Regions from separate parts of the Streptomyces sp. NBC_00273 genome, predicted to be linked through region 1. Evidence: riboswitches for the same ligand, from Rfam matches in the RefSeq annotation. Region 1 holds a riboswitch; each other region holds the start of a gene.

Region 1 (5,003 bases):
TGCTCATGCGTTGCTCACTCCTTGGAAGGCGCGGACCGTTGCCGTGTGCGGCGCTGCTGCTGGGGCTCCGCCCCAGACCCCGCGCCTCAATCGCCGGCGGGGCTTGATGTGGCTGGTGCCGTGCGGCCGGACGGCCCGCAGGGCGATGTCAGCCCCGCACGGGGGCCCCTCCCAGCGGTAGCCGGGGGAGATTGGGGCGCGGGTCCGGGCGGAGCCCGGTTTCGGGAAGGGGCGGGGTGGGGGACAGCCCCGCAGGGCCCGGCCCGTCACGGTGCGCCCGGGGGGAGGAACGGGAGGCCGGCCGGAGCGCCGTCCTCGATCAGCCGCAGCAGTGCGTCCGTATCGGCGTGTTCTTCGATCAGGTCGCCGAGCAGGTCCAGCTGCTCCTCCCGCAGCGCGGCGAACGAGGTGTCCGGTGCCGGGACGAAGCGGCGGCCGGCGGCCGCGGCCACCTCCCGCAGGAACGCCCGGCGGAAGCCGTCCGACTCCAGCGAACCGTGCCAGTGGGTGCCCCACACCGACCCGACCCGGCAGCCGTCCAGGAAGGCCTCGCCGCCCAGCACCTCGGCCACGCCGTGGTGGATCTCGTAGCCCGCGACCTCCTCGCCGAGAGCCGTTCCGGAAGGCCGTGCCAGGGTCTTCTCCCGCTCGAAGCGGACCCGTACGGGGAGCAGGCCGAGGCCGTCGACCTCGCCCGCCTTCGATTCGACCTCGTCCGAGATCCGCTCGCCCAGCGCCTGGAACCCGCCGCAGATGCCCAGCACCGGCCGCCCCTCGGCGGCCCGCCGCAGCAGCGCGTCCGCGAGCCCGCGCTCGCGCAGCCATTGGAGGGCCTTCACCGTGCCCCGGGTGCCGGGTACGACGACCAGGTCCGCATCGGCCAGTTCCTCGGCCCGGTCCACGAACCGCACCACGACCCCCGGCTCCGCCGCGAGCGCGTCGACGTCCGTGAAGTTCGACATCAGCGGCACCGCGCACACGGCGACCCGCAGCACGTCCTCGCCCACCGGAGGCGCGACCACGGACTCGCGCACCGCCCCGCGCAGGGAGACCCGCAGGCCGTCCTCCTCGTCGATGCCCAGGCCGTGCTGGAACGGCAGCACCCCGTACGTGGCCCGGCCCGTCAGGCCGCGGAGCATCTCCATGCCCGGCTCCAGCAGCGACACGTCGCCGCGGAACTTGTTGACCAGGTATCCCGCGATCAGGGACTGGTCCTCGGGGGAGAGCAGCGCCGTCGTCCCGAAGAAGGACGCGAAGACCCCGCCGCGGTCGATGTCCCCGACCACGACCACCGGGAACCGTGCGGCCCGCGCGATCCCCATGTTCACGATGTCGGTCCGGCGCAGGTTGATCTCGGCCGGACTTCCCGCCCCCTCGCAGATCACGGCGTCATACGTGCCCCGCAGCTGCTCCAGGCAGTCCGTGACGATGCCGAGCAGCTGCTCCTGGCGCCCGCCGTGGTAGCCGCGGGCGCTCATCTCGCCCACCGGCTTGCCCAGCAGCACCACCTGGCTGCTGCGGTCACTGCCCGGCTTGAGCAGCACCGGGTTCATCAGAGCGGTCGGCTCCACGCGGGCCGCCTGGGCCTGCATCGCCTGGGCGCGCCCGATCTCGGCGCCCTCCAGCGTCACGAAGGAGTTCAGCGACATGTTCTGCGCCTTGAAGGGCGCGACCTTCACGCCCTGCCGGGCCAGCCAGCGGCAGATGCCCGCCGTGACCACGCTCTTGCCCGCGTCCGACGTGGTGCCCGCGACCAGCAGACCGCCGCCGCGCTTCGCGCCGCTCATCCGCGCCGCCCTCTCCGTGTCGTACGGGAGACCAGCAGCCGGGCGGCCACGCAGGCGCCCAGGGCCAGCCAGGTCACCTGCCGCGACAGCCGTACCGCCCGCTCGATGTCCGCGACCTCCACCGGTCGCCCCGCCCCGCCGTTCAGTACGGCCCGGTGCTCGACCCGGCCGCCGTACGCGAGGGTTCCGCCCAGTCTGACACCCAGCGCCCCGGCGAAGGAGGCCTCGACGGGTCCGGCGTTCGGGCTCGGGTGCGCGGCGGCGTCCGCGCGCCAGGCCCGTACGGCGCCCCGCCGGTCGGGGCCGGCCAGTACGGCGGCGACCGCCGTCAGCCGGGCTCCCGGCCAGCCGGCCAGGTCGTCGAGCCGGGCGGAGGCCCAGCCGTAGCGCAGGTAGCGGGAGGACTTGTGGCCGACCATCGCGTCCAGGGTGTTCACGGCACGGAAGGCCAGCAGTCCGGGGACTCCGGCGACGGCGCCCCACACGAGGGCCCCGACCACCGCGTCGGAGGTGTTCTCGGCGACGGACTCCACGACGGCGCGGGCCATCTGCTGCCCGTCCAGGGCCTGCGGGTCGCGTCCGCACAGGTGGGGCAGCCGCTCCCGGGCCACCTCGACGTCCCCGGCGGCGAGCGCGCCACCGATGGCGCGGGCCTCGCGGCCCAGGGAGGTGCCGCCCACGACGGCCCAGGTGGCGGCGGCGGTCAGGGCGATACGGGCGGCCGCGGGCCGGGATCGCACGGCTCGGGCGCCCAGCGCTCCGACGGCGGCCGCGCCCCCGGCGCACACCAGGGTGTGCAGGAGGCCCCGGCCGCGGTCGTCGCGCCACAGGGAGCGTTCGACGGCGGCGGCGGCCCGTCCGAAGGCGGCCACGGGGTGCCCTCGGCGCGGATCCCCGAGGATCCGGTCGCCGATCAGGCCCGCCGTGGCGCCGTACGCGAAGACGCGATCGGCACGCATGGTGACAGGTATGTCCTCACTCAGGGTCCGCGCCCTGGTTCGACGTGTCCGGCGGCGAGAGTTCCTGGCTCCCGGGACGCACGCGCGGCGTGCGGTTCCGGTGACAGTGGCGGGACCGCGCCGGATTCGCACCGGACTTCCTCTCCATGCCGCCGTATTGGCTCCGGCAGTCCACCACGCACGTCGAAGGCCCGTCAACTCGCCGTTGACCTGCGGCGCGGCAGGGGCGCGGGATGCGAAAAGCTCCCTCCGGGACAAACCCGGAGGGAGCCTTCACGCCCGGTCGGCCGCGGGGCGGCGGATCAGGCGACGATCAGGTAGATCCCGTAGCCCACGGCCGCCGCGATGACGGCGAAGCAGGCGTACGCGCCGCTGCGGGCGAGGGTGGCGGTGCCGCCCTGCTCGGTGGCGGTCTCGTGCTTGGACAGGCCCACCAGGCCCAGGGTGAAGAGGGTCACGAGGGCGACGGTGGCGAAGAGGCTGACCCCGAAGACGGAGCCGAGCGCTTCCCAGTCGATCTTCATACTGCCGCTTTCTGAATGTCCGGGTCTCTGTGTCTCTGTCTCGGTCAGACCGCGGTGGCCGTAGCCGCCGGGGTCTGCGTCGCGGCCGGGATGGTGGCCTTGAGGGCTTCGTCCGTGACCTCGGCGGTCGTCGCCGCGGCGGTGGTGCCGGCGGCGGCGACGGTCGGCGGGACGGTGACCGCGGCGATCGCCGTGGTGACGACACCCGGCTCCTCGGCGCGGGCCGACTCCACCTCGTTGACGTTGTTGTGGTCGACGACCTGGCGGCGCGAGATGAGCCAGATGGCCAGGCAGGAGCCGATCAGGAAGACCGTGACCGCGGCGATGCCGACGTCACCGATGCGCATGACCAGCTCGGCACCGGCCGAGACCAGCGCGGCGGCCGGCAGGGTCAGGCCCCAGGCGACGAACATGCGGGTCGCGGTGGACCAGCGGACCACACCGCCCTTGCGGCCCAGGCCCGCACCCATGACCGCACCGGAGCACGAGTGGGTGGTGGAGAGCGAGAAGCCCAGGTTCGACGAGGCGAGGATGACGGACGCGGCCGAGGTCTGGGCGGCGAAGCCCTGCTGCGGGTGCAGGTCGGTCAGGCCGCTGCCCATGGTGCGGATGATGCGCCAGCCGCCCAGGTAGGTGCCCATCGCGATGGCCATACCGGCGGAGACGATGACCCAGACCGGCGGGTTCGCGTCGGGCGCGATCGCGCCGCCGGCGATGAGGGCCAGGGTGATGATGCCCATCGTCTTCTGCGCGTCGTTGGTGCCGTGCGCGAGGGAGACGAGACCGGCCGAGGCGATCTGGCCGGCGCGGTAACCCTTGGCGGAGGTCTTCTCGCCGACCTTGTTCCCCAGCTTGTACGTGACCTTGGCGGCCAGGTAAGCGGCGATGCCGGCCACCAGCGGGGCGGCGATCGCGGGGATGAGGACCTTGGTGATGACGACGCTGCCGTTGACCGCGCCGATGCCGGCGGAGGCGACCGCGGCACCGATGAGGCCACCCATCAGGGCGTGCGAGGAGCTGGAGGGAAGACCGACCAGCCAGGTGACGAGGTTCCAGAGGATCGCTCCGACCAGGGCGGCGAAGATCACCTCTGGCTGGATGCCCTCCTCGTTGACGAGCCCCTTGGAGATCGTCTTGGCGACCTCCACGGACATGAACGCGCCGACGAGGTTGAGCACGGCGGACATGGCCACCGCCGTCTTGGGCTTGAGGGCGCCGGTCGAGATGGTGGTAGCCATCGCGTTGGCTGTGTCGTGGAAACCGTTCGTGAAGTCGAACACGAGAGCGGTAATGATCACGATCCCGAGGAGAAGCGTTATGTGCTCCATTTACCCAGGCTTCTGTTTGACGTCAGTGGCTCGGCGACCGTAGGCAACCTGGGTGAACGGAAGATGAACTGACTTGGGCGGAGCGGTGTACTAGCCCGGGGTGCGATCGGGCCATTCGTCCTGATTCTTACGGTGATAACACCATTAATGCACGTCAAAGCCGGGTGAATGAACCCCTCCGTAGGGGGTTCGCCGTGCGCGCGATCCCGCCCCCCGGGCCTCGAATGAGACCCAGATCACTCCCCCTGCGCCCATCCTGTGCCCGTCGCGGAGGGATCCGCTCCGGTGGCCCGCCCGAGACCCCGACCCGACACTGGAGCAGTGCGTACCGCGACAGCGACGGCTGCGGCCGTCACGACGACCCTCATCGGTGCCGGCGCGGCCGCCGTCGCCGTCGCCCGGCAC
Region 2 (5,003 bases), 850 kb from region 1:
ACCGTCGTACAGATCCAGCAGCAGAACGACCCGAAGTCTCGAGCCGTCGAAGGCGGACTGGGATATCCGTTCCGACAAGGTTGTCATCGTTCACACTCCTTCGAGACCACACGGTCGCCACGGGCGGCGCCACCCGAACCGATCGTTGTCCCGTAATCCCTGCGGCGCGAGAGGAGAGAACCAAGCGGGTGAACGAGCGAGGGAACCGGCCTCGTACAGGGCATGGAAGAGCCATGAAGGAAAACGTCGACCACCACGTCCCGGTCCTCATCGTGGGCGGCTCGCTGGTGGGTCTGTGCACCTCGCTCTTCCTCGGCCGGCATGGCATCAGACACATGGTGGTCGAGAAGCACGCGGGTACCTCGATGCACCCACGCGGACGCGGTATCAACGTACGGACGATGGAACTGTTCCGGGTCGCCCGCGTCGAGGACCAGATCCGTGAGGCCGCCTCGGTCCTGGCGGACAACCACGGCATCATGCAGGGCGGCTCGCTGACCGGGGACGATCAGGAGTGGCTCTTCGAGGAGATCGACCCGGGCGGCGCGCTCGCGCGCTTCAGTCCGGCGGCATGGTGTCTGTGCAGCCAGAACGACATTGAGCCGGTCCTGATGTCCGTGACCCCCTCACTAGGGGCTGACCTGCGTTTCTCCACCGAACTCCTCTCCTTCGACCAGGACCCGGGCGGGGTCACCGCGATCGTGAAGAACCGGGAGACCGGGGAGCACAGCACGGTGCGCGCGGACTACCTCGTCGCCGCCGACGGGCCGCGCAGCCCCGTGCGGGAGGCGCTCCGGATCGGCCAGAGCGGCTCCGGGGACCTGTTCCACAACGTGAGCATCACCTTCCGGTCGCAGATGCTGGCCCACGTGGTCGGCGACCGGCGTTTCATCGTGTGCTACCTGACCAAGCCCGATGCCGACGGGGCCCTGCTGCCGGTCGACAACGGCGAGCGGTGGGTCTTCCACGCGCCCTGGCACCCGGACCGGGGCGAGACGCTGGAGGACTTCACCGACGAGCGCTGCGTGGAGCACATCCGCCGGGCCGTCGGCGCCCCGGACCTGGACGTCGAGGTCACCGGGAAGGCCCCGTGGCACGCCGCCGAGCGGGTCGCCGAGCGGTACGCGGTCGGCCGGGTCTTCCTGGCCGGTGACTCCGCCCACGAGATGTCCCCCACCGGGGCGTTCGGCTCGAACACCGGCATCCAGGACGCCCACAACATCGCCTGGAAGCTCGCCGCGGTGCTGAACGGTTCGGCCGGGCCGGGGCTGCTGCAGACCTACGAGGCCGAGCGGTTGCCGGTGGCCCGGGCGACGAGCGAGCGCGCCTCGGCGCGGTCGGCGGAGCACAGCCACCCGGGATACGAGCCCGACCCCGAACCCACGTCCGCGCCCGCTCCGGATTCCGGGTCCGCGCCCACGCCTGCGGCCGGGCCGGACTCCGCGCCCGGCGTCGGCGGCGGCCGGCAGGGCGGGGTCCTCTCCGTGGCCATGGGCTACCGCTACAACCAGGGCGCGGTGCTGGGAGCCGACCCGGAGCAGCCCGTCGTGCCCGAACGGATGCGGCTCTGCGGCGATCCGGGCAGTCGTGCACCGCACATGTGGCTCTGTGGTCCGGGGGATCCGGAGCCGAAGTCCACCGTGGACCTCTACGAGCGATCCTTCGTCCTGCTGTGCTCCGAGGGCGCTCCGTGGCGTGCCGCGGGGCGGTCCGTCGCCGAACAGTTGGGCGTTCCCCTGGACGTGTACGCGATCGGCACCGGTCCGGAGGCCGACCTGATCCCGGCGAACGGCGGCGACTGGACCGAGGTGCACGGCACGACCGGGCAGGGCGCGGTCCTCGTCCGCCCGGACGGCTTCGTGGCGTGGCGTTCGGCGCAGGCGGTGGCGGATCCGGCGGCGGTCCTGCACGAGGTCCTGACCACGCTGCTGGACCGCTCCTGATCCGGCCGATCCCGCTTCCCGCGAGCCCGGGGGCGCCGTCCGGCGGAGTGATCCGCGGGACGGCGCCCTTCACCTCGTGACGATGGCGGAGCGGGTCATCGCGTCGTCTTCGAGCCGAGGGCCCCGGGAGTCCTCGGGACCCAGTCGGGGGTTGCCGAGGCCTGCTTCGGGTCCGGCTCCCGCATGGTCACGCGCCAACCGTCCTCTCCGGCCCTTCCGGTGAGGCGCACCGTGAACGACTTGGTCTGGCCCGTGTCGTGGAAGTACACGACGACGAGCTGCCGCACGGACCCCTCGTCGTAGAACTCCGCGGTCACCTTCCCCTTGGCCCCCTCGTGGAAGGCCCGGATCCAGTTCCGCGCGGTCCGCTCGACGTCCCCCTTCGCGTCGTCGGGGTCGGCGGCGAGCGACTCCACCTCCTCGGCCTTGCCGTCGGCGAGCCGCCAGATCAGCTTCTGGGTGATCTGGAGGGATTCGGAGGTGGGGTACCCGACCACGCCCAGCGGTTCGTGCCCCGCGTAGTCGGTCGCGTACTGCAACGCTTCGTCGTCGGCGGCGCATGCGGTGAGACCGCCCCATGCCACCACGGACACCAGGGCGGCGCGCAGGGCGAGTGCGGCGCGCGGGACCGGTCCAGCCATACTTCCTCGGTCTTCCGGTGGTCATCGAGCGATCTCGATGCAGAGAGCTGCAACGTACTGCCCTGACCGGGCAGTTCGATCCGGTAAACGGACAAGCGGGACACAACTCGCGCCGCAGTGACGCAATTCACTCCATGGCTGGATTTCGACCCTCATGTGTCTCACCCCGCCATCCGGATGCCGGACAACCCCGCGCGCCGGCGGGCAACGCCGTCTACTCTGGCCGGGCAGCTGGTTCGCCCCGTCCGCCAGGCGGGATGCGTCGCAAGAGGGAACCCGGTGGGAATCCGGGACTGCCCCGCAGCGGTGAGCGGGAACGACCGCCGTCATACGCACTGGGCCCGGACGGGTCTGGGAAGCGACGGCCAGTAGGAGTCTCGTACGGCATCCGTACGACGGGACGCGCCCGCGAGTCCGAAGACCTGCCCGTTGCCCGTGCGCGACCGATCGCGCGCGGAAATCCCGGTGACCTCGTGGGCGGGTCGGCGACACATCAGGCGGACGACCGCGGGCACGTGCAGCCGCACGCACCCGTACCCGGTCGGCATCCGCCCGGTTCGTCATCCCTTCGCGCCCTCGACCCCTCACCGGGTCCACAGGAGAACGCTCGCGAAGGAGAGTTCCGTGACCCGCACGACCCCCGCCGCCGCAGGACGGCCCACGGTGGCCACCGTGTACGGCTACCCCCGCCAAGGCCCCAACCGCGAACTGAAGAAGTCCGTCGAGGGCTACTGGAGCGGCCGCAACGACGCCGAAGCCCTCCGGGAAACCGCCCGCGACCTGCGCCGGGCCAACTGGCAGCAGCTGGCCGACGCCGGCATCACCGAGGTGCCCACCGGTGACTTCTCGTACTACGACCACGTGCTGGACACCAGCGTGATGGTCGGCGCCGTCCCCGCGCGGCACCGCGCCGCCGCCCTGGCCGACCCGCTCGACGGGTACTTCGCCATGGCGCGCGGTACCCGGGACGTGGCGCCGCTGGAGATGACCAAGTGGTTCGACACCAACTACCACTACCTGGTGCCGGAGCTCGGCCCGGACACGGTCTTCACCGCCGACTCCACCAAGCAGGTCGCCGAGCTGGAGGAAGCGCTCGGGCTGGGCCACGCCGCCCGCCCGGTCCTGGTCGGACCCGTCACCTACCTGCTGCTGGCCAAGCCCGCCCCCGGCGTCGCCGCCGACTTCGATCCGCTGGCCCTGCTCGACCGGCTGCTGCCCGTCTACGCGCAGGTCCTGGCCGACCTGCGCGCCGCCGGAGCCGAATGGGTGCAACTGGACGAGCCCGCCCTGGTGCAGGACCGCACCCCGGCCGAGCTGAACGCCACCGCCCGCGCGTACCGCGAGCTCGGCGGCCTGCCCGACCGGCCCAAGCTGCTCGTCGCCTCCTACTTCGACCGGCTCGGCGAGGCCCTGCCCGTGCTGGCCAAGGCACCCGTCGAAGGGCTCGCCCTGGACTTCACCGAGGCCGCGGCCGCGAACCTCGACGACCTCGCCGCCGTCGGCGGCCTGCCCGGCAAGCGCCTCGTCGCCGGTGTCGTCGGCGGCCGCAACATCTGGATCAACGACTACGAGAAGTCCCTCAGCACCCTCGGCACCCTCCTCGGGCTCGCCGACCGGGTGGACGTGGCCGCCTCCTGCTCCCTGCTCCACGTGCCGCTGGACGCCACCGCCGAACGGGACGTCGACCCGCAGGTGAGGCGCTGGCTCGCCTTCGCCCGCCAGAAGACCGCGGAGGTCGCCACGCTCGCCCGGGGCCTGGCCCGCGGCACGGAGGCCATCGCCGCCGAACTCGCCGCCAACCGGGCCGACCTGGCCTCCCGCGCCGGATCCGCCCTCACCCACGATCCGGCCGTCCGGGCCCGCACCGCCGCCGTCACCGGCGCGGACGGGCGGCGCGCCCAGCCGTACCCGGAGCGGGCCGCCGCCCAGCGGGCGCACCTGGGCCTCCCGCTGCTTCCGACGACCACGATCGGATCGTTCCCGCAGACCACCGAACTGCGCACCGCCCGCGCCGACCTGCGGGCCGGGCGCATCGACACCGCCGGCTACGAGGACCGCATCCGGGCCGAGATCCGGGAGGTCCTGGCCTTCCAGGAGAAGGCCGGCATCGACGTACTGGTGCACGGCGAGCCCGAACGCAACGACATGGTGCAGTACTTCGCCGAGCAGCTCACCGGCTACCTGGCCACCCAGCACGGCTGGGTCCAGTCCTACGGCACCCGCTACGTCCGTCCGCCCGTCCTGGCCGGCGACGTCTCCCGCCCCGACCCGATGACCGTGCGCTGGACCACGTACGCCCAGGCGCAGACGTCCAAGCCGGTCAAGGGCATGCTGACTGGCCCCGTCACCATGCTCGCCTGGTCCTTCGTCCGCGACGACCAGCCCCTCGGCGACACCGCCCGCCAGGTGGCGCTCGCCC
Region 3 (5,003 bases), 3.3 Mb from region 1:
CGACCGCCGAGGAGCGGGCGGAGCTCGCCGCGGCGGGCCCGGAGTCGGGCGGCGAACACGTCAAGGAGCCGGTGGCGTGAGCACCGTACGGAGCGTGCTGGCCAGGGCCCGGTTCTACGTCCGGGAGTTCTCCGGGGAGGCCGCGTACGACCGCTACGTGGCCCACGCCCGCTCCCACGACCCGGACGCGGAGGTCCTCACCCGCCGCGCCTTCGAACGCGCCCGTACGGACGCCCGCGAGGCGGACCCCCGCGAGGGCTTCCGCTGCTGCTGAACCGCCCCGCAGGCCGCAGGCCCCGCCGGATGCTTCCGGCGGGGCCTGCGGGCATGTCTCAGCGCACCCAGTCCCTGAGGACTTCCGTCCGGAGGGTGATACCGACGGGGTCGGGGAGGTGGACGTCCCTGCCGTAGGACACGGTGCGCACGCACTCGTACCGCTGCCCGCCGGGCTCGCTGTAGAGCAAGACCTCGGACGTGGCACGGTCGATCAGCAGGTAGACGGGGATGCCGCTCTCCGCGTACACCCGGGGCTTCTCCTGGCGGTGGCGACGGTCGGTGTCCGAGTTCCACGACGTGACCTCGACGGCCATGAGTACCGGATCGGGATCAGACCACTCGCCATGCCCGGCGAACGCGCCCGAGTGGGCCAGCGAGGCATTCGGAATCGCCCGGCCGTCCCGGCCCGCCTGCACCTTGAGGCCCCGCCCAGCGTGCAGCCAGAGCTCGGGGTGGTGCTGCATGCAGATCCGCGTGAGCCACTGGACGATCATCCCGTGGCTGCCGTCACCCAGCGCCCTGCTCCGCAGCTTCCCGTCGATGAACTCGAGCTGCAGCCCCTCCATCCGGTTGCGTGCCGCGAAGGCGAGTTCTTCGAACTCCTCGGTCAGCATGTGGGGGCGGTCGGCGATCACGGTCATGCCTCGCTCACCTTCCTCGACGGTGCTGTCTCCGACGATAGCGCCGCCCGCCGGCACCGTCCCGCACACTCGACCGCATGGACATGGTGATCAGAACGGCGCTGCCCGCCGACTACGCGGAGTTGGGCGAGATCACGGCGCGGGCCTACCTCGCCGACGGGCATCTGGACTTCAACGAGGACGACGCCTACCTGAACGTGCTGCGCGACGTGGCCGGCCGGGCCGCCCGGGCCGAGGTGCTCGTCGCCGAGCGGGACGGCCGGTTGCTCGGCGGTGTGACGTTCGCCGCTCCGGGCAGTCCGCTCGCCGACGTCGCGGCCCCCGACGAGGCGGAGTTCCGGATGCTCGCGGTGGCCCACGAGGCGCGCGGCCAGGGCGCCGGCGAGGCTCTGGTGCGGGCCTGCATCGAGCGGGCGCGGGCCGTGGAGGGCGTGACCGGCCTGGTCCTGTCCACCCAGCGCAGCATGGCCGGGGCCCATCGGATCTACGCGCGCCTGGGTTTCGTACGCACTCCGGAGCGGGATTGGGCGCCGATCGAGGGCCTGACACTCCTCACTTACCGGCTCAAGCTGTAGCCACGCCGACACTACATGTGGGGGTTACCGCACAGGGCCGCCCCCACATGTATGCTCATGCCTGCTGTCGCCGCAGGGGAATCCGGTGCGAATCCGGAACTGTCCCGCAACGGTATGAAGTGTCCGGCTACCGGACGCCAAGTCCGATGACCTGCCGACAGCGCGCCCGGCTCGACCGAACCGGGTGCCGATTCGTCCGGGCCTCGCGGTTGGGCCGGTGGACGCCATGCGGGGTACGCGTTCTCGTCGCGCCCGCCTGCGCCCGCTCGCGCCCCGCCTCGCCGATGACCGGGCCGAGCGAGGGAGAGCTCCCGCCGTGACCATCGCGCCTTCCGCACCGCGCGCCGAGTCCACTTCTGGCGACAACACCGAGGGCCCGGGGGCCACGCTGCTGCGTACCCTCACCGAACTTACGGCGGACCTCCCCGACACCGACCCCGGCCGGGTCGCGGCCTCCGCGCTGCGCGGCCGCAGCTCCGCCGCCGACGACGCCGAACTGCGCGGGCTGGCCACGGAGGCCGCCGCCGGTCTGATCTCCGAGGACCCGGCCTACTCCCGGCTCGCCGCCCGCCTGCTGACGCTGGCCGTGCGCGACGAGGCCGCGAGCCAGGGCTCCACGTCCTTCTCGGCCTCCGTCGAGGTCGGCCACCGCGAGGGCCTCATCGCCGACCGCACGGCCGAGTTCGTCCGCACCCACGCGGCCCGGCTCGACTCGCTCGTCGAGCTGACCCTCGCCGAGGGCGCCGACGACCGCTTCGGCTTCTTCGGCCTGCGCACCCTGCACAGCCGCTACCTGCTGCGCCACCCGATCACCCGTCAGGTCATCGAGACCCCGCAGTACTTCATGCTGCGCGTGGCCTGCGGCCTGGCCGCCGACGAGAGCGTCCAGGCCGTGGAGGAAGTGGCCTCGCTGTACCGGCTGATGAGCCGCCTGGACTACCTGCCGTCCTCCCCCACCCTCTTCAACTCCGGCACCCGGCACCCGCAGATGTCCTCCTGCTACCTGCTGGACTCCCCGCTGGACGAGCTCGACTCGATCTACGACCGCTACCACCAGGTCGCCCGCCTCTCCAAGCACGCCGGCGGCATCGGCCTCTCGTACTCCCGCATCCGCGCCCGCGGTTCGCTGATCCGCGGCACCAACGGCCACTCCAACGGCATCGTGCCGTTCCTGAAGACCCTCGACGCCTCCGTCGCCGCCGTGAACCAGGGCGGCCGCCGCAAGGGCGCCGCCGCCGTCTACCTGGAGACCTGGCACGCGGACATCGAAGAGTTCCTGGAGCTCCGCGACAACACCGGTGAGGACCAGCGCCGTACGCACAACCTGAACCTCGCCCACTGGGTGCCGGACGAGTTCATGCGCCGCGTGAACTCCGACGCCGACTGGTCGCTGTTCTCCCCGGCCGACGTGCCCGAGCTGGTCGACCTGTGGGGCGACGAGTTCGACGCCGCCTACCGCAAGGCCGAGGCGGACGGCCTGGCCCGCAAGACCATGCCGGCGCGCGACCTGTACGGCCGGATGATGCGCACCCTCGCGCAGACCGGCCAGGGCTGGATGACGTTCAAGGACGCCTCCAACCGCACGGCGAACCAGACCGCCGAACCGGGCACCGTCGTGCACTCCTCGAACCTGTGCACCGAGATCATCGAGGTCACCAACGACGGCGAGACGGCCGTCTGCAACCTCGGCTCGGTCAACCTGGGCGCGTTCGTCATCGACACGGCGGACGGTCGCGAGATCGACTGGGAGCGGATCGACGAGACCGTCCGCACGGCCGTCACCTTCCTCGACCGCGTGGTGGACATCAACTTCTACCCGACCGAGCAGGCCGGCCGCTCCAACGCCCGCTGGCGCCCGGTGGGCCTGGGCGCGATGGGTCTCCAGGACGTCTTCTTCAAGCTGAAGCTGCCCTTCGACTCCCCCGAGGCGAAGGCCCTGTCCACCAAGCTCTCCGAGCGCATCATGCTGGCCGCCTACGAGGCCTCCTGCGACCTCGCCGAGCGCAGCGGCCCGCTCCCGGCCTGGGAGCAGACCCGTACCGCCCGCGGTGTCCTGCACCCGGACCACTACGACGTCGAGCTGAACTGGCCGGAGCGCTGGGACGCGCTGCGCACCCGCGTCGCCGAGACCGGCATGCGCAACTCCCTGCTCCTCGCCATCGCCCCGACGGCCACGATCGCCTCGATCGCCGGCGTGTACGAGTGCATCGAGCCGCAGGTCTCCAACCTCTTCAAGCGCGAGACGCTCAGTGGTGAGTTCCTCCAGGTGAACGGCTACCTGGTGGAGGAGCTGAAGCAGCTCGGCGTGTGGGACGCCCAGACCCGCGAGGCGCTGCGCGACTCCTCCGGCTCGGTCCAGGGCTTCGGCTGGATCCCGGCCGAGGTCCGCGAGCTGTACCGCACGGCGTGGGAGATCCCGCAGCGCGGTCTGATCGACATGGCGGCGGCCCGTACGCCGTTCCTGGACCAGTCGCAGTCGCTGAACCTGTTCCTGGAGACGCCCACCATCGGCAAGCTCAGCTCGATGTACGCGTACGCCTGGAAGCAGGGTCTGAAGACCACCTACTACCTGCGCTCGCGCCCGGCGACGAAGATCGCCCGGGCCGCGCAGGCGGCCACCCCCGTCGAGCTGCCGCAGGCGGTCGCCGACGCCGAGGCGCTGGCCTGCTCCCTTGAGAACCCCGAGTCTTGCGAGGCCTGCCAGTAATGAGCTCCAACGACCAGAAGAACCTCCTGGACCCGGGCTTCGAGCTCACGCTCCGCCCGATGCGCTACCCCGACTTCTACGAGCGCTACCGGGACGCGATCAAGAACACCTGGACCGTCGAGGAGGTCGACCTCCACTCGGACGTCGCCGACCTCGCGAAGCTGACGCCCGCCGAGCAGCACATGATCGGCCGGCTGGTCGCGTTCTTCGCGACGGGCGACTCGATCGTCTCGAACAACCTGGTGCTGACGCTCTACAAGCACATCAACTCCCCGGAGGCGCGCCTGTACCTGTCGCGCCAGCTGTTCGAGGAGGCCGTGCACGTCCAGTTCTACCTGACGCTGCTCGACACCTACCTGCCCGACCCGGACGACCGTGCGGCCGCCTTCGACGCGGTCGAGGAGATCCCCTCCATCCGCGAGAAGGCGCAGTTCTGCTTCAAGTGGATCAACGAGGTCGAGAAGCTGGACCGGCTGGAGACGCAGGCCGACCGCCGCCGCTTCCTGCTGAACCTGATCTGCTTCGCCGCGTGCATCGAGGGCCTGTTCTTCTACGGCGCCTTCGCGTACGTGTACTGGTTCCGCTCGCGCGGTCTGCTGCACGGCCTGGCCACCGGCACCAACTGGGTCTTCCGCGACGAGACCATGCACATGAACTTCGCCTTCGAGGTCGTGGACACGGTCCGCAAGGAGGAGCCGGAGCTCTTCGACGACGCCCTCCAGCAGCAGGTCACCGACATGCTCAAGGAGGCCGTTGAGGCGGAGCTGCAGTTCGGTCGCGACCTGTGCGGTGACGGCCTGCCGG
Region 4 (5,003 bases), 5.7 Mb from region 1:
TTGAGGGTGCGGACGTGCTGCGCGGTCGGGACGAGGACCTTGCCGCCGAGGTGGCCGCACTTCTTCTCGGAGGCCAGCTGGTCCTCGTAGTGGATGCCGGCCGCACCCGCCGCGATCATCGCCTTGGTGAGTTCGAAGGCGTTCAGGGGGCCGCCGAAGCCGGCCTCGGCGTCCGCGACGATCGGCGCGAGCCAGTCCGTCGTGTCGGTGCCGCCCTCGGCGGTGGCGATCTGGTCGGCGCGCAGCAGCGCGTTGTTGATCCTGCGCACCACCTGCGGGACCGAGTTGACCGGGTACAGGCTCTGGTCCGGGTAGGTGTGCCCGGCCTGGTTCGCGTCGGCGGCCACCTGCCAGCCGGAGAGGTAGATCGCTTGGAGTCCGGCGCGCACCTGCTGGACCGCCTGGCCGCCGGTGAGCGCGCCGAGGGCGTGGATGTAGTCCTGCTCGTGGAGCTGTCGCCACAGCCGCTCGGCACCGCGCCGGGCCAGGGTGTGCTCCTCGCGGACGCTGCCCGAGAGCCGCACCACGTCCTCGGCCGTGTAGGTGCGCTCGATGCCCGCCCAGCGGGGGTCGTCGGCCCACCGCTGCTTGAGCTGCTCGGCCGCCGCCGTCGTGTTCGCCTCTGCCATGACCGTCACCGTTTCCATCCGTCGCTTGTCTTGCCAATGGGCCGGGCCGTGGACCCGATGCGTTGGCACTCTGTGCCTGGTAGGGAGATGCGGCCGCCGAACCCGGCCATGGGCCGAAGCTGAGCAATGCTGCCGAGCCGCCGGGGCGAACTGTCTGGACGGCCGAAATCAGGGCGTGAATCGGGCCAGTCGGTTCGTCCCGGCCACCGTGTCCGGCGGGCCGCAGCACCGACTCTGACACTGACACCGAGTGCCATCAAGGACGTACATCTGCCAAGGTCTGCGAATCTTCGGCCCCGGAATTGCCAAGGTTGCGAAGACCATCGGTCGCGAAGATCGCCGTATCCTGGCGGCGCGTGTCCGGCCCGGCAGACGGTGAGGGAGTGCGGTGAGCAAGACGTACGCGGGAGCGCGGCTGCGGCGGCTGCGCGAGGAGCGGCGGATGACCCAGGCCGACCTGGCCCGGGTGCTCGCCATCTCCCCCAGCTACCTCAACCAGATGGAGCACGACTCCCGGCCGCTCACCGTTCCGGTCCTGCTGCGGCTCACCGAGGCCTTCGGCGTCGATCCGGGCTTCTTCTCCGAACGCGACACCAGCCGACTGGTCGCCGACCTGCGCGAGGCGCTCGCGAACGAGGTGGCGCAGGCCCGCGTCTCCCCCTCCGACCTGGCCGAACTGGCCACCCGCATGCCCGCGGTCGCCTCGGTGCTGCTGGACCTGGGCCGGCGCAGCCAGCTCCTGACCGAGCGCCTCGCCCACGCCGCCGACGGCCGGGACGTGGCCACCGACAGCCCGCGCTCGCCCCACGAGGAGATCCGCGAGTTCTTCTACCGCCGGCAGAACTACCTCCACGACACCGACGTGGCCGCCGAAGACCTCGCCGCCGAGATCGGCATCCGCCCGGGGGACGTCATCCGCGCACTGACCCGCCGGCTCGGCGACCGGCACGGGATCCGGACGGCCACGGACTCCGACCGGCTGCACCACTACGACCCCGCCGCCCGGGTACTGCACCTGTCGAACCGGCTCCGGCCGGGACAGCAGGCGTTCCGGATGGCCACGCAGCTGGCGCTGATCGAGTACGGGGCCGAGCTGGACCGGCTGGCCGCCGAGGACTTCCCGCCCGGCACCCCCGTCCACGCCCTCGCGCGGATCGGCATCGCCAACCACTTCGCGGGCGCGCTCATCCTCCCGTACCGCGCCTTCCATTCGGCCGCCGAGGAGTTCCGCTACGACATCGAGCGACTCACCGACCACTTCGGGATCGGCTACGAGACGGTCTGCCACCGCCTCAGCACCCTGCAACGGCCCAGGCTGCGCGGGGTGCCCTTCTCCTTCGTCCGGGTGGACCGGGCCGGGAACATGTCGAAGCGGCAGTCGGCGACCGGATTCCACTTCTCCCGCGCGGGCGGCACCTGCCCGCTGTGGAACGTGTACGAGGCCTTCGCCGCGCCCGGCCGCATCCACGTCCAGGTGGCCGCCATGCCCGACGGGCAGCGGTACCTGTGGACCGCCCGGGCCGTCACCCGCCACCGCGGAGGCTGGGGCGAGCCCGGCAAGACCTTCGCGATCGGGCTCGGCTGCGAGATCCGGCACGCCTCACGGCTGGTGTACGCCGACGGGCTCGCCCTCGACAACACGGCGGCCGCCACCCCCATCGGCATGGGCTGCCGCCTCTGCGAACGCCTCGACTGTCCGCAGCGGGCCGTACCGCCGCTCGGGCGGGCGCTGGCCGTCGACGAGAACAGCAGCACCTTCGTCCCGTACCCGGTGACCAGGAACCCGGTCACCGCACGGGACTGAGCGGACGTCAGGCCGCGGGCCGCGGAGGGCGCGGCCGGCGGGGCCGGACGGAAGGCGCGCGGTGGCGGCTCTGGACTTACTAGGACGTCCAACTATATGTTCGTGGCACAAGGTCCGCGGTGCAGGGAAGCCGGTGAGAAACCGGCACGGTCCCGCCACTGTGACCGGGGAGTGTGCTGCCATCCACACGCCACTGACGAGGTCTGTCGGGAAGGCGGGCGGCACGCGGGGATCCGGGAGTCAGGATACCGGCCGCGGATGTTCCGTGTTGTCCACGAGGATGGAGCAGACACGCATGGCACCGGTTTGTACCCACGACCCTGGTAATCCGGCGGAGCGCACGCACACGTTCGCGCGCTCGTAGGTCGTCCCTTTCGACCCCGTCCCACGACCTTCCCCAGCGGCGCACCCGATCGGGTGCCGTCCGCCGGTCGGCCGTGCCATCCCCGGATCCAACCTGACGAGAGCAGGCACCCATGGTCCGCGAACTCACCCATTTCATCGGCGGCAAGCACACCACCGGATCCTCCGGTCTCTTCACCGACGTGTACGACCCCAACACCGGTGCCGTCCAGGCCCGGGTCCCGCTCGCGGGGCGGGCCGACACCGAGGCCGCCGTCGCGAACGCAGAGGAGGCACAGGCCGACTGGGGGCAGTGGAACCCGCAGCGCCGCTCGCGCGTACTGCTGCGCTTCCTCCAGCTGGTCGAGGGCGAACGGGACTCGCTCGCCCGGCTGTTGTCCTCCGAGCACGGCAAGACCGTCGCCGACGCCCACGGCGACCTGCAACGCGGCCTGGAGGTGGTCGAGTTCGCCGCCGGCGTCCCGCACTTGCTGAAGGGCGAGTTCACCGACAACGCGGGCACCGGGATCGACGTGTACTCCCTGCGCTCACCGCTGGGCGTGGTCGCCGGGATCACCCCCTTCAACTTCCCCGCGATGATCCCCCTGTGGCAGGCCGCACCCGCCCTGGCCTGCGGCAACTCCTTCATCCTGAAGCCCTCCGAGCGCGCCCCCTCCGTACCGCTGCGCCTCGCCGAGCTGTTCCTGGAGGCCGGTCTGCCGCCCGGCGTGCTCAACGTGGTCAACGGCGGCAAGGAAGCCGTCGACACCCTCCTCGAAGACCCGCGCGTGCAGGCCCTCGGCTTCGTCGGTTCCACCCCGATCGCCGCGCACATCTACGCCACCGCCGCGGCCCACGGCAAGCGCGCCCAGTGCTTCGGCGGCGCCAAGAACCACATGATCGTGATGCCCGACGCCGATCTCGACCAGGCCGTGGAGGCCCTCATCGGCGCCGGCTACGGCTCCGCGGGCGAGCGCTGCATGGCCATCGCCGTCGCCGTCCCCGTCGGCGAGGAGACCGCGAACGCCCTGGTGGCCAAGTTGGCGGAGCGCATCGCCACCCTGCGCGTGGGTCGCTCCGACGACCCCGAGGCCGACTTCGGTCCGCTGGTGAGCCGGGACGCCCTCGACCGGGTGAACCGCTACGTCGGCATCGGAGCCACCGAGGGCGCCGAACTCGTCGTGGACGGGCGCGGGTTCGCCCTGCCGGGACACGAGGACGGCTTCTTCGCCGGAGCCACCCTCTTCGACCGCGTGACCCCGCAGATGCGGATCTACCGCGAGGAGATCTTCGGCCCGGTGCTGTCCGTCGTACGGGCCGCCGACTACGAGGAGGCCCTGCGCCTGCCCACCGAGCACCCGTACGGCAACGGCGTCGCGATCTTCACGCGCGACGGCGACACCGCGCGCGACTTCACCCGCCGGGTGGGCGCCGGCATGGTCGGCGTCAACGTGCCGATCCCCGTCCCCGTGGCGTACCACACCTTCGGCGGCTGGAAGCGGTCCGGCTTCGGCGACCTGAACCAGCACGGCCCCGACTCGATCCGCTTCTACACCCGTACCAAGACCGTCACCTCGCGCTGGCCCTCCGGGGCCAAGGAGGGCGCGAGCTTCACCATCCCGACGATGGGATGAGCCCGGTGACCCTCACCCTCAGCCCCGATCAGCTCGCCCTCGCCGAGGTCACCCTCGACTTCGCCCAGGAGCAGCTCGGCCCGTACGCCGTCACCTGGGACCAGGACAAGCACTTCCCGCTGGACGTGATCCGCAAGGCGGCGGACCTCGGGCTCGGCGGCGTCTACGTCCGCGAGGGGCACGGCGGTTCCGGCCTCAGCCGCAGCGACGGCGTCCTCGTCTTCGAGACCCTCGCCACCGGTTGCCCCTCCATCGCCGGATACCTCTCCATCCACAACATGGTCGCCTGGATGATCGACCGGTACGGGGACGCGGACCAGCGGGCGCGCTGGCTCCCCGACCTGTGCTCCGCCCGGTCGCTGGGCAGCTACTGCCTGACCGAACCCGGCGCCGGATCCGACGCGGCCCAGCTGCGCACCCGGGCCGAGCGCACGGACGACGGCTACGTACTGACCGGGGTCAAGCAGTTCATCTCCGGCGCCGGCGCCTCCGAGGTCTACGTCGTCATGGCCCGCACCGGCGGGGAGGGCCCGGGCGGCATCTCCGCGTTCGTCGTCGAACGCGCGGATGCCGGGGTCTCCTTCGGTCCGAACG

The links. Region 1 has a riboswitch for cobalamin ahead of OG386_RS32160 (cobalamin biosynthesis protein). Riboswitches for the same ligand answer to the same signal wherever they lie in the genome.
Region 2: linked by a shared signal. The riboswitch ahead of metE (5-methyltetrahydropteroyltriglutamate--homocysteine S-methyltransferase) and the one ahead of OG386_RS32160 (cobalamin biosynthesis protein) in region 1 are both predicted to bind cobalamin.
Region 3: linked by a shared signal. The riboswitch ahead of OG386_RS16655 (ribonucleoside-diphosphate reductase subunit alpha) and the one ahead of OG386_RS32160 (cobalamin biosynthesis protein) in region 1 are both predicted to bind cobalamin.
Region 4: linked by a shared signal. The riboswitch ahead of OG386_RS06305 (CoA-acylating methylmalonate-semialdehyde dehydrogenase) and the one ahead of OG386_RS32160 (cobalamin biosynthesis protein) in region 1 are both predicted to bind cobalamin.

The regions. Positions count from the first base shown of each region.
Region 1 is NZ_CP108067.1:7,209,111-7,214,113, forward strand. It holds gene OG386_RS32150 (putative cobaltochelatase) at 1-7, opposite strand, end outside; partial or broken gene OG386_RS32155 (cobyric acid synthase) at 270-1,787, opposite strand; gene OG386_RS32160 (cobalamin biosynthesis protein) at 1,784-2,746, opposite strand; cobalamin riboswitch at 2,783-2,937, opposite strand; gene OG386_RS32165 (hypothetical protein) at 3,049-3,270, opposite strand; gene OG386_RS32170 (inorganic phosphate transporter) at 3,315-4,598, opposite strand; gene OG386_RS32175 (alpha/beta hydrolase family protein) at 4,920-5,003, shown strand, end outside.
Region 2 is NZ_CP108067.1:8,056,958-8,061,960, forward strand. It holds gene OG386_RS36095 (SchA/CurD-like domain-containing protein) at 1-87, opposite strand, end outside; gene OG386_RS36100 (FAD-dependent oxidoreductase) at 189-1,943, shown strand; gene OG386_RS36105 (hypothetical protein) at 2,039-2,584, opposite strand; cobalamin riboswitch at 2,800-3,028, shown strand; gene metE (5-methyltetrahydropteroyltriglutamate--homocysteine S-methyltransferase) at 3,209-5,003, shown strand, end outside.
Region 3 is NZ_CP108067.1:3,940,699-3,945,701, forward strand. It holds gene OG386_RS16635 (carbon starvation CstA family protein) at 1-80, shown strand, start outside; gene OG386_RS16640 (CstA-like transporter-associated (seleno)protein) at 77-274, shown strand; gene OG386_RS16645 (Uma2 family endonuclease) at 333-917, opposite strand; gene OG386_RS16650 (GNAT family N-acetyltransferase) at 995-1,492, shown strand; cobalamin riboswitch at 1,544-1,665, shown strand; gene OG386_RS16655 (ribonucleoside-diphosphate reductase subunit alpha) at 1,809-4,199, shown strand; gene OG386_RS16660 (ribonucleotide-diphosphate reductase subunit beta) at 4,199-5,003, shown strand, end outside.
Region 4 is NZ_CP108067.1:1,475,159-1,480,161, forward strand. It holds gene aceA (isocitrate lyase) at 1-629, opposite strand, end outside; gene OG386_RS06300 (short-chain fatty acyl-CoA regulator family protein) at 1,018-2,433, shown strand; cobalamin riboswitch at 2,534-2,704, shown strand; gene OG386_RS06305 (CoA-acylating methylmalonate-semialdehyde dehydrogenase) at 2,910-4,409, shown strand; gene OG386_RS06310 (acyl-CoA dehydrogenase family protein) at 4,406-5,003, shown strand, end outside.